DNA from 3 places in the Mesorhizobium sp. M1396 genome. Region 1 is predicted to be linked to each of the others. Evidence: predicted binding sites of a transcription regulator. Region 1 holds the regulator's gene; each other region holds the start of a gene.
What was found. Region 1 encodes LexA, which represses DNA repair genes until DNA is damaged. Its sites were predicted from a motif close to TGTTCNNNNTGTGTTCNG; they were not measured.
Positions count from the first base shown of each region.

Region 1 (4,768 bases):
CCTTCGCCGCAACCGCGGCGCTGGTCGGCGCCTATGCCGGCTGGTCGGAGCATCGTGCGGGAAAGACGAGACCACCGCCGCCAAAGCGGTCGCTGCCTGGTTTCCTGACGCGAAAATTCCTGCTGGCGGCAGGCGGCCTTTCCATGACTTCCATCATCGCCGGCGGCGCCACGGCGCTGTTTGCCATCTGGCATTTTCAGCGTGTGTCGCCGCTCAGCCTGTTCGCCAATCTGGCGATCATGCCGATCGTATCACTGGTCGTCATGCCTTTCGCAGTCCTCAGCGCACTGGCGATGCCATTCGGCGCCGACGGCCCCTTTCTTTATGTAATGGGCAAAGGCCTGACGGCGATGATCGCAATGTCCGGATGGATTTCCGAGCGTTCGCCAGTCGACGCAATCGGCTTGATTTCGCAGCAGTCTGTTCTTCTGGTGGCGATTGCCCTTGTCATCGCGACGATGGCGACGACATGGCTGCGGCTGGCAGCTCTTCCTTTCGCGCTTGCCGGCCTGCTGACGGTCTCGGACACGCGCGCACCCGACGTGCTGATCTCGGAGGACGCACGGCTGGTTGCGTTGCCGATCGGCGGCGGCGAACTCGCGGTCAGCCGGGCCAGGCCGAACGAATTCACCGTCGACAACTGGAAGCGTGCGCTGACATCCGAAAGCATCATCGTGCCGGAGGTGTTCGACGAAGGCGACGGTCAATTCGACGTCGCGGATGCGGCTGAAATGCCGCCCGGAGCGCCGTTCTATTGCACATCAGGCGTTTGTCTCGCCAGGCATCCGTCTGGCGCGTTCATTGCCTATATCGAGGACCGAAAAGACACCTGGAAAGCCTGTGGTTTCGCCGACCTGATCGTCATCAATGACGCGACGGCCTATGACGCCTGTCACAACCCGCTGGTTCTGGTCATCACCAAACGGCAACTGGCCCGCAAAGGCAGTGCTGCCGTCTTCTTCGATCGCCAATCGGCGACCACGCCGGCGACAATCAGCTTCGCCGTGGACAGGCCATATCGACCCTGGCACGCGCAACGCAAGTTTTCGCGCGAGGCGAGAGGCCTGCCGCCCTTCAAGAGACCCGAGAAGCCAGTCGTTAAACCGCAGCTGCCTCAGTAGCGGCGGATCAGGCCAACGAGCTTGCCCTGCACCTTGACCCTGTCTGGCCCGAAAATACGGGTTTCATAGGCCGGATTGGCGGCTTCGAGAGCAATCGAGGCGCCCTTGCGGCGGAACCGCTTCAGCGTCGCTTCCTCTTCATCCACCAGCGCCACGATGATCTCGCCAGGGCTCGCCGTATCGGCATTGCGGATGATGACGGTGTCGCCGTCGAAGATGCCGGCCTCGATCATCGAGTCGCCCTTGACCTCCAGCGCATAGTGCTCGCCGCCCATGATCATGTCTGGCGGCACCGAGATCGAATGCGTCTGGTGCTGGATGGCATCGATCGGCACACCGGCGGCGATGCGCCCCATCACGGGGATCGACACGGCGGCGACCACGTCGTCGTCATTGCCTGCTGAAGACATCCGCGAAGACGCTGGCCTGATCTGCCGGCCAAGGCCGCCCTGGCCGAGACTGGCCTGACCAAGACTGCCCTGGATGACGCTTGGAGAGAACTTCTTTGCCGCGTTGAGGCCGGGTGCGATCGAGTCCGGCAGCCGCAGCACTTCCAGCGCGCGTGCCCGGTTGGGCAGCCGGCGAATGAAGCCGCGCTCTTCCAGTGCCGTGATCAAACGATGAATCCCGGATTTGGAGGCAAGGTCGAGCGCCTCCTTCATCTCGTCGAAGGATGGCGGAATGCCGCTTTCCTTCAGGCGTTCATGGATGAACATCAGCAGTTCGTGTTGCTTGCGCGTCAGCATGGCGGCCCCCAGGGTACCTGAAACCAGAATCGGAAAAACAAACCCAGAACAAACACTATCTGTTCCAGTTGTGTTCCGCAACTGTTTAAAGTTTAATGAATTTATTAGGGGGGTCGAAATTATTGGCGCTCGCCAGCGGGCCTCGTCGACGACTGTATGCCGTCACAATGCGCTTGCCGGCATTGAAATTGTTATGGTTAATGGGCTGTGGCCCACCCTTGGCTCAAGCCTGGCATGAGCTGCCCATGGATCCGCGACGGGCGCATTTCCAGCTTTCCGGGCGTTCGTTTGCCGTGAACGAAACGAAGCCAAAATGCCAACCTTGGTTAATCTATTGCAGCCTGCGCCGGCCACCAGCGGCGAACGCATTCGCGAGTTGAAAAATTCGTCCTCCGTCATCCGACCTGGGGGCAAGACGCGACAACAGATCGTCGGGACGGCCGCGTCAGGTCACGGCCTCCTTGACGGCGAAACGCTGGTCCTTCCATGCACTCGTGCGCAGAATGTCTTCCAGCACCTCGACCGCCAGCCACACGTCCTTGTAGCCGACATAGAGCGGCGTAAATCCGAAACGGATGGTTGACGGCGCGCGGAAGTCACCGATCACTCCGCGCTCGATCAGCGCCCGCATGATTTGATAGCCATGATCGTGAAGGAACGACACATGGCTGCCGCGCCTGGTCGCGTCGCGAGTGCTCTCCAGCGTGAGACCATAGGCGCCGCACTTCGCTTCGACGAGCTGGATGAACAGTTCGGTCAGCGCGACACTTTTCTTTCGCAATGCCGCCATGTCGACGTCGTTCCAGATGGCAAGCGCGCCTTTGAGCGCCCGCATCGACAGGACCGGCTGCGTGCCGCACAGAAAGCGGCGGATACCGGTGCCGGCAACATAACCCCGTTCGAAGGCAAAGGGCCGTGCATGCCCCCACCAGCCGCTGAGTGGCTGGCTGATCTCGCCGTGGTGGCGCTGGGCGGCATAGATGAAGGCTGGCGCGCCCGGACCGCCGTTGAGGTACTTGTAGGTGCAGCCGACAGCGAAATCAGCATTTGCATGATCGAGCTCGACCGGCAGAGCGCCCGCGGTGTGGCAGAGATCCCAGACGATCAGCGCTCCGGCCGCATGAGCCTTGCGCGTCAGCGCCGTCATGTCGCGCAGTTCACCGGATTTGTAATTGACGTGGTTGACCAGCACCACCGCGACGCTTTCGTCGATCAGCTCTTCGATGGTTGGCGCGTCGACGCCCGCGAGGCGCAGCAAGGCGCCATCCCGGGTCGAGGCCACGCCTTCGGCGATGTACAGGTCGGTGGGAAAACTGTCACCCTCGGCGACGATGGCCAACCGGCCGGGCCGCATCTCCATCGCCGCATGCAGCACCTTGTAGATGTTGGTCGACGTCGTGTCGCAGACGACGGTCTGGCCGGCCGCGGCTCCGATCAGGCGTCCAAGCTGATCGCCGAGTTCGATCGGCATCTCGAACCATCCGGCTGTATTCCAGGCCCGGATGAGATCCTGGGCCCATTCCTGGGTCGCCGCCTGCTGCAGCTCGCCGAAAACGGCATGAGACGCTGCTCCAAGCGAATTGCCGTCAAGATAGATCACCCCCTCCGGCAAAATGTAACGATCGCGCATGGCACGCAGCGGATCCGTGGCATCCATCGCTTCGATCGCAGCGAGATCAGGAATTCCACTCATGGTCGTTCAGTCCTCGGTTGTTCGCGAAGGGTTCCCGCTGCAAGCGCGTCCCCTCGGTGTGCCTGTTCTCATTTCGATGATGTCAGAGCCGGGTGCGGACCGTCCACAGCTCCGGGAACAGCACGACCTCGAGCATCTTCTTCAGGTACGAAGCACCCGACGTGCCGCCGGTGCCGCGTTTCAGGCCGATGATGCGCTCGACCGTGGTGACATGATTGAAGCGCCAACGGCGGAAATAGTCCTCGAAGTCGACCAGCTTCTCGGCCAGTTCGTAGAACATCCAGTAGCGCTGCGGGTCGCGGTAGATGGTCTGCCAGGCGACCAGGACCTCTTCATTCTCGGTTCGCGTCTCACGCCAGTCCGTGCGCCTGGCATCAGCGCCGATATCGAATCCGTTGCGCGCCAAGAGCAGCAGCGCTTCGTCGTAGAGCGACGGCTCCGCCAGGATCGCCTCCAGCTTTCCGCTGAGGTCTGGCCGGTGCTTGTGCGGCCCGAGCATGGCGAGGTTGCGGTTGCCGGCCATGAACTCGATGGCGCGATACTGCCAGGACTGGAAACCCGAGGACTGGCCGAGCGCGTCGCGGAACTCGGTGTATTCGCTGGGCGTCATCGTCCGCAGCACGTCCCAGGCGTTGTTCAACTGCTCGAAGATGCGGGCGACGCGCGACAGCATCTTGAAGCTCGGCTCGAGGCGATCGGCGCGGATCGAGCGGATCGCGGCACCGATCTCGTGCAAAGCGAGCTTCATCCACAGTTCCGAGGTCTGGTGCTGGATGATGAACAGCATCTCGTCATGCGCCGACGACAGCGGCGTCTGCGCCTCCAGCACCTTTTCCAGATGCAGATAGTCGCTGTAGGACATGCGCTCGTTGAACGACATCTGTGCGCCTTCGGACGCCGGATCGTATGGTTCGCTCAATTGATTTTCTCCGTGCGCAGCCGGAAGCGTTGGATCTTGCCGGTCTGGGTCTTGGGCAGAGCGGCGATGAATTTCACCGACCGCGGGTATTTATAGGGCGCGATCGTTGCCTTGACGTGATCCTGCAGGCGCTTGGTGGTCAACGCGTCAGGGGCCACGCCCTGCACCAGCACGACATGCGCCTCGACGATCTGGCCGCGTTCGGCATCGTCCGCGCCGATCACCGCGCATTCGGCGACGTCAGGATGCGACAGGAGTGCTGCCTCGACTTCGGGCCCGGCAATGTTGT
Region 1 is NZ_JAMYLA010000044.1:39,521-44,288, reverse strand. It holds gene NKH02_RS25010 (ComEC/Rec2 family competence protein) at 1-1,121, shown strand, start outside; gene lexA (transcriptional repressor LexA) at 1,115-1,867, opposite strand; gene kynU (kynureninase) at 2,313-3,560, opposite strand; gene kynA (tryptophan 2,3-dioxygenase) at 3,643-4,479, opposite strand; gene NKH02_RS24990 (AMP-binding protein) at 4,476-4,768, opposite strand, start outside.

Region 2 (4,768 bases), on a different contig from region 1:
GACCGTCTCGATCGGCTCGGGTCGCGGCAGTAAGCGGGCTGGGCGCGGCCAATGGCCGGGCCAGCCCTCGCCGGTATCAGGTGCAATTGGGGCAATGCGTTGAACCGACCGTTCGGGGACGTCGCTCTGCACCGGCGCGAAGCGATAGAGCCGGTCCTCGCCGACACGGTTGGCGAGGATGTCGATCACATCCGACACATCGGGTTCGGACGCCTCGGCGAGCGAGGAAATCATCTGCCTGGACCGCAGCGGCTCGGCAGCGGTCGCGGCAAGCCGCATCAGCTCGATGCCGAAGCCGGGATCGATAGTTTCTATTTTATCTGTGAGAAGCCGGGTCAAGCGCTTCGTGTCACGCACCGGCATTGCTGTGCCGACACGGATCGCCTCGATGCGGTTGTCGACGCGCAAGAACAGAAGATCGAGCCGGCGTGCGCCAAGCCCTCGCGTCTCGAGTGAGGCGCACAGTTCAGCGACCAGCTTGCCGGTATAGCGCGCGATTGTTTCTGCCGCGCCGATCGGCTCGGCAAAATTGCGGCGCACTTCGACGATCTCCTCCGGCCGGATCGGCTCGATCGGTTCGCTCACGCGTCCGAACGCCTGGTCGAGGCGGCGGCCGGCCTCCGGCCCAAAACGCAAGGCGAGCGACGCGCGTGGCGTGCCGGTGAGATCCGCAATTGTCTCGAACCCCAGCCGCCTCAGGCTATCGATTGCCACGGCGGGCAGGCGAAGGGCAGCGATCGGCAAAGGCAGGATCGCTTGTGCAATCTCGCCGGATGGAACCACAAGCGTCTGCCCTGTACTGAAGCGGGCCAGAGCGTGGGCGGCACCCCAGCTGTCAGCGACCGCGGCACGCGCGGCGAAGCCGGAGCCGCCAAGCCGCGCCACCATTTCGGTCAGCATCGCCGCCTCGCCGCCATGCAGATGTTCGGCGCCGGTCGTGTCGATGACGATGCCGTCCGGTGGATCCGAGGCGACGACAGGTGCATAGCGGCGCAGCGCCCACAACGCCAACCGCTCGAGCGCGATCTCGTCGGCCTCGGGCTCGGCATCATGGACAATCAGGCCCGGGACCAGCGCCTGCGCCTTGCTCGCCGGCATGCCGATGCGCAGGCCGGCGTTGCGTGCTGCCGCGTCGGCCGCAAGCACGACACGGCGACGACCATCACGGCCGATGAGGACGAGCGGCGTCTCAGGCGGAGGCGCGGCGTCGCCCGATTTCCTTCTGAAGCGGTCTGTCGGCCACATCGGAAGGAAGAGCGATACGACCCTTGGCATCGCAAGCCTCCACTATGAAATCTGCACTCTCTCCTGCACGGCATCGGATCAGTTCAAGCTGCCAGCGCGCACGCCCGACTCCCTGTACAGGCAATGGCGTCGACGGCAGGTCCGACACCCGCCAGCGTGTCTCTGCGGCGGTTGGCTGCCCAAAATCCGTTGCCTCCGTCTGCCGACGCCAGCGGCGAATGGCGATGCCGATGGCGCCGGAGCTTTCGGCGGCGAGCTGAAGCCGCCGTGAGGCCGTCATCGAAAGCCGTGCAATCTCGGCAACGACAGCGCCAAAACCTCCGCGAAGACCCTCTTCGAAACAGGCAAGAACGGATTTTTCGTCGCCGGCTTCGACATAGATTACCCGTCCCGGAGGAAGGCCGGCCTGTTCGATCGCAGGCGCGAACAGATCGGGCCGGGTAACGCACCACAGCACCTTGCCCACCGTGCGCGCGGCAATACCGGCAGCGAAGAGTGCCGCCGCTGCGCCATCGACGGCGCCATTGCCACCGCCCGCGACCTCGTGCAGACCGCCAAAAGTCAACCCGCCTCCCGGCAGAACCCTGTCGATCGCGGCCACTCCGAACGGCAAAACCATTCGGGCGCGCGCCTTTCCGCCTTCGAGGCGCGCGATGCGTTCTCGAAGGTCGGAAATGGCAGCAGGGGGCGCCGATACACTCATCTGACCCTTGAAACGCGGAAAGCCCGTGATATGTTCTACATTTGTTCTCGTCTTGGCCAAGAGTCAACCGGGATGATGTCGTGCCCCGCGGAAGGAGGGCATTCGATGCTCTCGGAAACCTCGGATGAGACGACGCACTGTTTACCGCGGCGCTCGAGACGGCTCGCGAAACCGGCGACCGCTGATGCTCTTTTCGTGTTACGATGGCTGGGATGGCGCGTAATCTCGACCTCGGCAATATGGCAGAGGCCGAAAGCTATTTTGCCCTGGCGCAGGAAGTTTTGCGCCCCCAGCACGGGCTCAACCCCAAAGCGCATGTCGTGCTGCCTTTTCTTGACTGATCCGGGGCGAGGAGGTTGTCCATGTCCACGAGTAGTGTCGACCGTCCGCTGCAGGCGGGCGACCGGGTACCGAATATTGTGTTCGAGGCGCGCCTTTCTCCTTCAGGGCCGGATTGAGCTGCGCCATCGCCGCGACATGGCGCCGGCAGAATGGACAGTGCAGGCCCTCGAAACAAACCGACCAACAACGGGCTGCGGCCTCGAAAATCGTCGAGCGCGATCTTGCCGTCGCGCGAGATCGGTAGAATGTCTCGCAGTGGTCAAGACCCCGGTCGAACGTGCGCGGCTCTACTTCCGTTACCATCCGCTACCCGGTCTTCTTAGCGCATCCGACCCGGAGGGCGAACCCTCGCGCCGCGGCCCGCATCGAAAAACCTTCCGTCCCGCCGTTCGGGTTGGAGCCCTCCATGACGGATTCGGAAGGTGGTGCCCTTGAACTCTCTCAACCGCTGCATGTGGGGATCTCCTGTTTTGTTGTTGTCGAACCGCATCGGCCCGAGCCGGCGACGGCGAAATCACCCAATAAGCGAAGCCCGAGATGGACGGACGCGCGGGACGCTCGGCGAATTTCGATCGAAACACCGAATTATGAATCTACATTCGCTTGTGCTAATTTAGCTAATGAGAAAGTAAAAGGGGAGATTGAACAATGTCTACATCGCGTCGTGCACTGCTCTCCATGATGGGTGCAACTGTCGCATACGCCGCCATTTCTGGCATCGCCTCTGCGAGAGGGGGAGGCGGAGGTGGCAAGGGCGGCAAGGGCGGCAAGGATGGCGCGATGGACATTGGTTCCGGCCTAGTTCCAGCGAGCGGAACCAGCCCAAAGCAAGTTAAAACTTTCAAATCTTTCCAAGGCAAGGCATGCAACCGTGATTACAAATCGCTTTGCGGAACGACGCCGATTGGCAAATGCGATCTTCAGAGCAAGATGGGGCAGTTGTCACCCGCCTGTAAAACTTTCGTTGAACAGCATCGCTAAAACAGAAGAACGACGTCGTCAGTGTGTCCGAGAAACGGCATTGGTGGACCGTGCTTCTAGTCTGTTAAGAGCCGTTCTTCGCTGTGCCGACGCCAAATATCGTGGTGGGGAACCGGCAGCTTCAGCTGCGCATCGTAAAACGGCGGACGTTCAGGTAGACCTGTACAACGTCGTCATCTGATCCGATACGGTCATCCGCGCAACCACCTACCGCTCACTCCGTGTGCGCGTCGAGGAAGGACTGCATCACGGCGAAGTTCTGGTTCCTCCCAAAACGGCAGGCGCGATCAGCGTGGCGGTGGAATCGACGCTCTCGCAGAACGCGAAATCAAATCAGATCGCGCAACCTGATCGCCGCTCGTCCTTGGCGGGGTCAAGCAACGCCGCGTTACGCCCGGGCGACTGATTCCCCACCGTACATCGTCGTGCGCCGGCTCCAGCCCCCCGCAACCTGCCAGGACGCCGCCTTGCTCCACGACGAAATAGGTGCTGTCATCGACAAGCTGCGTGTCCAGCCCATGATTGAACGGCTGGATCGGATCTGGGTGTGTCAAGAAAGGGCTTCTGAAGTTCGGCGACGCCGCATCCATAAGCACGGTGATGGCCGCGAGATCCTCGCGTCGCGCGATCCGGTGCCGCAAGTCTTCGTTGGCCATGTCAGACGGCCCCGCCATGTTCATTCTGGCAGCCCGGCCAAGCGATAGCCCTCCACAAAATGCCGCCGTACGTTTTCATCGCGGAAAGGTTGCGAGGCGGACCAATGCCGGATTGTGAAATTCGGATTGCTCATCATGAACATCTGTGCCTCCCGGCGCGCCTCCTCAGGACGCCCGAGTTGTGCCAGGCTCGCCGCAAGGATGCGGCGCGATGTTGTTCGATAGGTTTCGGGCCTGCGAAGCGTCTGGACGGCGGACTCGTAGTCGCGCAGTGCATATTGGGCCTGCCCCAACATCCAGTAATACCAACCGGGTGGGTGCGGGTTGAGCCGGAGCGCCTTGCGTACGTGTTCGACGCCATCGGCTGGTCGACCGTTCAGCGTAATCAGATCCGAGCGCATCGCCCATGCGTCGGCATAGTTCGGATCCAGTTTCACGGTAGCATCGAACTCAGCATCCGATTCAGCCCAGCGACGTTCATGTCCGAGGATGATGCCCAATACCCAGTGGTTCCCGGCATCGTTAGGATCGAGCGCGACGGCCTGTTGTGCTTCTGCCAAGGCCCTTGCCCGGTTGGGGTCCATCGGCTCGCCCCAGAACTCCCAGCCCAACCAAAGGTTCAGCGCCAACCAGCGGTGCGCCTCGGCATATTCCGGATCAAGTGCGATCGCCGCTTCCAGCAGGAAAATGGCCTCTTTCGCGGCAATTGCCGTTTGCATACCCAATGCCCGCGCACGTACACAGAGGTCATAAGCCTCCAGGTTAGCAGGTCTGTTGCGCGCTGGTTGGGTCGTCAAACGGCCGGCTAAGGCCTCGATGATCTTGCCCGTCACCTCGTCCT
Region 2 is NZ_JAMYLA010000004.1:53,907-58,674, reverse strand. It holds gene NKH02_RS03825 (Y-family DNA polymerase) at 1-1,275, opposite strand, end outside; gene NKH02_RS03820 (ImuA family protein) at 1,190-1,948, opposite strand; gene NKH02_RS03815 (hypothetical protein) at 2,161-2,289, shown strand; partial or broken gene NKH02_RS34510 (AhpC/TSA family protein) at 2,381-2,528, opposite strand; partial or broken gene NKH02_RS03810 (AhpC/TSA family protein) at 2,531-2,626, shown strand; gene NKH02_RS03805 (hypothetical protein) at 2,939-3,271, shown strand; gene NKH02_RS03800 (adenylate/guanylate cyclase domain-containing protein) at 3,948-4,768, opposite strand, start outside.
Region 2: a site for LexA is predicted at 1,980-1,997, ahead of NKH02_RS03820 (ImuA family protein). Genes of this name have one in related genera too.

Region 3 (4,768 bases), on a different contig from region 1:
CCGACGGCACGCTGTCCGGCTATCGCTGGGGCGTCGAACGCAAACGCGCTCTGCTCGACAAGGAGGCTACGATATGAACGCTCATGCCAAGGTTGCCAAATCGGTCGTCGAAGCCGCCGAGACACGCGTCGCCGGTTACGACTGGCCGGCGCTTGCCGCCGAACTCGACGGCTTCGGCTGTGCGGTGATCGAAAAGCTGCTGTCGCCTCAGGAGTGCCGGCGGATCGCCGGCCTCTATTCGGATGAGACGCATTTCCGCAGCCACATCCATATGGCCAGGCACGGCTTCGGCAAGGGCGAGTACCGCTATTTCCATTATCCCTTGCCGGACCTGCTCGGCGGCCTGCGCAGCGCGCTCTATCCCAGGCTGGCCGAGGTCGCCAACCGCTGGAACGAGCGCATGGGGCAGGCCACGCGCTATCCCGCGACCCATGCCGCCTTTCTCGAGCAGTGTCATGCCGCGGGCCAGACGCGGCCGACGCCGCTGTTGCTGCAATATGTGCCTGGCGACTACAACTGCCTGCATCAGGACCTCTATGGCGATCTCGCCTTCCCGCTGCAGGTGGCGATCCTGCTTTCCGAGCCGGGCCAGGATTTCACCGGCGGCGAGTTCGCGCTGACCGAACAGCGGCCGCGCATGCAGAGCCGGGTCGAGGTGGTGCCGCTGCGCCAGGGCGACGCCGTTGTCTTCGCCGTCCACAACCGGCCGGTGCAGGGAACCAAGGGCAATTACCGCGTCAATCTGCGCCACGGCGTCAGCCGGCTGCGCTCCGGCACGCGCCACACGGTCGGCATTATTTTTCACGATGCGAAGTGAAGATGGTGAGCCGCCTCACCCCGCCGGAGCATAGCGGTTGATCACCAAGCCGCAGGCATAGGCCTTCGAGCCGAGCAGCGCCAAGTTTTGGAAACCGCCCTGGTCGAAGATGCGGCGTCCGGCACCCAGCACCGCCGGGTTGATGAACAGCTGGAACTCGTCGACCAGCCCGGCCGCGATCAGCGCCGAGGCGAAACCGGCGCCGCCGAAGACGGCCATGTCACCGCCTTCGCCCGCCTTCAGCGTATTGATTTCGCGCGTCAGGTCGCCGCTGGCCAGCCTCGTGCGCTCCCACGCCGATTGCTCAAGCTTGTCGCTCAGCACCACCTTCTGGGCGTCGACGACGCGTTGCGCGAAAGCATAGAACGGGTCGCGCGGAAACTTCTTCGCTGCCTTGCTCCAATGGCTGAGATAGCCTTCCTCCGCCATCTTGCGGCTGAGGAGGATGGTGTCGATGCCGGAAAAGACGGCGTTGAAATCCTGCTTCAGCACCTCGTCCCAGCCGATATCGTCGCCCCACCCCCAGAGCTGCCAGCGGTGGTCCTCATTGGCGCCGACAAAACCGTCGACCGACATCTGCATCTGCAGGATCAGCTTTTTCATTGTCGTCTCCCGGTCGTCAGGCTCGAAAGAAATTTGGTTTACTTTCGGAACCATTGACCCAAGGTAAAAATGATGTCAATAGTAAAGCGATTTAAAAATGGAAGCATAGAAATGTCGACCCGTGAAAAATCAGGCTGCCCGATCAACCTGTCGCTGGAACTGCTCGGCGACCGCTGGACGCTGCTCATCATTCGCGACCTGGTCTTCGCCGGGAAAAAGCATTTTCGCGAATTCCTGCAGTCCGACGAAGGCATCTCGTCGCGCACGCTGGCCGAGCGGCTGCAGACGCTGCAGCAGGAAGGCATCCTTACCCGCAGCGAGGACCCGACGCATGGGCTGAAGACTGTCTATCGGCTGACCGAGGCCGGCATCGACCTGCTGCCCGTGCTGGCCACGCTTGGCGCATGGGGCAGCAAGCACCGTAGTGCCGACGACAGACTGGCGCGGATCGCCGACGAGCTGGCGGCGGGCGGCGAGCCCGAACTGGAACGAATGAAGGCGGCGTTGCGAGCGGAGCATGTTGGCTAGTAGTCGCGGTCCGTGAACAGCACCACTCTCCTCTGCAAGGTGGCCGCCGCCCCTCATCGCCCTGCCGGGCACTTCTCCCCGTATAGCGACGGGGAGAAGGGGGCTGGCCGCAACGCCGGCATCCATTTTTGCAACGCTGGTGGTTGGCGAAACCGTCGATGAGAGCGCCCCTCTCCGGGGAGAGGATGCCGGCAGGCAGGTGAGGGGCAGCGCTACCGCTGCGGTTTTGGCGACGCATTCGAACCGAGAGCGATTACCTCACCAGGCATTCCGCAAACCGCTCTCCGCTTGACAAATCACCCCCTTTTGTTCTCTATTTGTTCAGGTCTATCAGCAACGTTGGATATGCGGCCGGATGGAAACGACAGCCACCATCCTGCATGCCGATCTCGACGCCTTCTACGCCTCGGTCGAGCAGTTGCTCGACCCGTCGCTGCGCGGCAAGCCGATCGCGGTCGGTGGCGGTGTTGTGCTCGCTGCCTCCTATGAGGCGCGCGCCTTCGGCGTGCGTGGCGGCATGCCGGGACGCAAGGCGCGCGAGCTCTGCCCGCAGCTGATCTTCGTCGGCGGCAATTTCAACCACTACCAGCGGCTGGGCGACGCGGCGATCAAGGTGCTCGACGATTTCACCCCATTGGTCGAGCGCATCTCCATCGACGAGGCCTTTGCCGATGTCGCCGGCTGCACGCATTTGTTCGGGCAGCCAGAAGAGATCGCCACGACCATCCGCCGCCGCGTGCGGGCCGAACTCGGCCTGCCGATCTCGATCGGCGTGGCGCGCACCAAGCATCTGGCCAAGATCGCCTCGCAGGTCGCCAAGCCCGACGGGCTGGTGGTCGTCGACCCCGGCAGCGAGCTTGCCTTCCTGCACGATCTGCCGGTCGGCTTGATGTGGGGCGTCGGCCCGGCGACCAGGGCGCGGCTGGCCGAGATCGGCGTCGAGACCATCGGCCAGCTGGCCCGGACCCACAGCGGCGCGCTGACGCGGCTGCTCGGTCCCGCCGCCGGCGAAAAACTCGCCGCGCTGTCGTGGAACCGCGACCCGCGCAAGCTGGAGACGAAGCGCCGCGCGCACTCGGCCGGCGCGCAATCGGCGCTTGGCCAGAAGCCGGCCGTGGCGCGGGTCATCGTGCCCACTTTGCTGCACCTGGCCGACCGTGTCGCCAGCCGGTTGCGCGCCAAGGCGAGGCCCGGCCGCACCGTGACCGTGCGCGTGCGCTTTGCCGATCTCAGCGCCGTCACGCGCTCGATCACGCTCGACCAGCCGATCTCGGCGACAACCATGCTGGCCGAGATCGCCGGCGACCTGGTGCGCGGCGTGCTCGCCGACCATCCGCACGAGAAGCTGATCTCCCTGCTCGCGATCTCGGTCTCACATCTCGAGGAAAGCTTCGAGCTGCAGCTCGAACTGCCCCTCGGCCTCGCCGATGAGAAACGCCGGCCCGGTACCAGGAAAGGCCTGGCACGCTTCGACGCCGACCGCGCCATCGACAAGATCCGCGAACGCTTCGGCAAACAGGCGGTCGGCTACGGCACGGTGGCGCTGGAAGCAGCGCGCTCGGTGCCCGACGAGTTCAGGGAACTGGCGGAGAAGGAATTGTGAGGCCGAGACAGCCGGGCGCTATTGCGTCTCTTCGCCATCCCAGTACCGTCGCACCGCTGCCATGTCGAAAATGCCGTCGCGCCGGCGCAAGGCGTCGACCCCCATCTTGTTGGAATCGGGATAGACGCAGACCTCATTGGGATTGTGCTCGCCGATCATCAGATAGCGGCACGGCCCGGTGCCGCTGTTGAGGAAGGAATGACCAACCGGCCGGCCGGCGGGAAAGCAGGCATAGTCGCCGGCCTTCATCTCGTGGCGCTCCTCGCCAAGCAGCAGCGCCACCTGCCCTTCCAGGATCAGCGCGTGCTCCTCTTCGAGCATGTGGTAGTGCCGGGGCGCCAGGCGCATGCCGGGGGCCGGCGCCTCGATCAGCATGCCGACATGATAATCGGACCGCCCCAGAGCCGCATGGGTCAGGTGCCTGGACCGGCCGCCGAACCGAGGGCCTTCGCCTTCGACCTTCCATTCGACGGTATCGCTGGCGATCGCCGGGATCGGCGCTGCCGGGGGTTTGGCGACACCGGCCGTCCCATTCGACGGCAACGGATCGCCGGCGGCAAGGCCGGTGTTCTCGCCGTCCCAGTAGCTTCGGGTCGCCGCGAGATCGAAGATCGCGCGACTGCCCAGCGCGCGCACCAGCACCTTGTTGGAGGCGGTGTAGACGACCACGTCGTTCGGGTTGCGCTCGCCGACGATGACATAACGGCACGGCGCAGCGCTGGTGTTGATCAGGCAATGCCCCGCCGCGGCACCTGCCGGAAAGCAGATATAGTCGCCGGACTTCATGACATAGGCGGCGTCGCCGACATAAGCGGTGAGTATCCCTTCGAGGATGAAGACATGCTCTTCCTCGAGGATATGGTAATGCGCCGGCGAGGTCTGCTTGCCCACCGGCAACTCCTCGATCGCCACGCCGACATGGTGGTTTTCGCCGAGAGCGGCCAACGACAAATGCCGGTAGCGCACGCCGAAGCGCGGCACATCGGACCATTCCGTCCACGGCACCTCATCCGATGCGAATGGCACGGGCGCTTTCGCTTCGTCTGCCATACGGCCTCCTGGTTCTGTCGCCCTGCCCTCGTCGCAAGCCGCAGGAGCGTCCACGACAGAGCAAAGCTGCCAGCTTCCTACATCGTAGCCAAGCGGTGTTCGCCACGTTCCTGACAGAGCCCGACAGGAGCCGCTCGCTTCAACCTCGGATGGCCTTGCCGGCCTGC
Region 3 is NZ_JAMYLA010000088.1:5,970-10,737, forward strand. It holds gene NKH02_RS32490 (methylated-DNA--[protein]-cysteine S-methyltransferase) at 1-77, shown strand, start outside; gene NKH02_RS32495 (2OG-Fe(II) oxygenase) at 74-817, shown strand; gene NKH02_RS32500 (dihydrofolate reductase family protein) at 833-1,420, opposite strand; gene NKH02_RS32505 (winged helix-turn-helix transcriptional regulator) at 1,532-1,948, shown strand; gene dinB (DNA polymerase IV) at 2,304-3,551, shown strand; gene NKH02_RS32515 (cupin domain-containing protein) at 3,570-4,601, opposite strand; gene NKH02_RS32520 (FGGY-family carbohydrate kinase) at 4,741-4,768, opposite strand, start outside.
Region 3: a site for LexA is predicted at 2,256-2,273, ahead of dinB (DNA polymerase IV). Genes of this name have one in related genera too.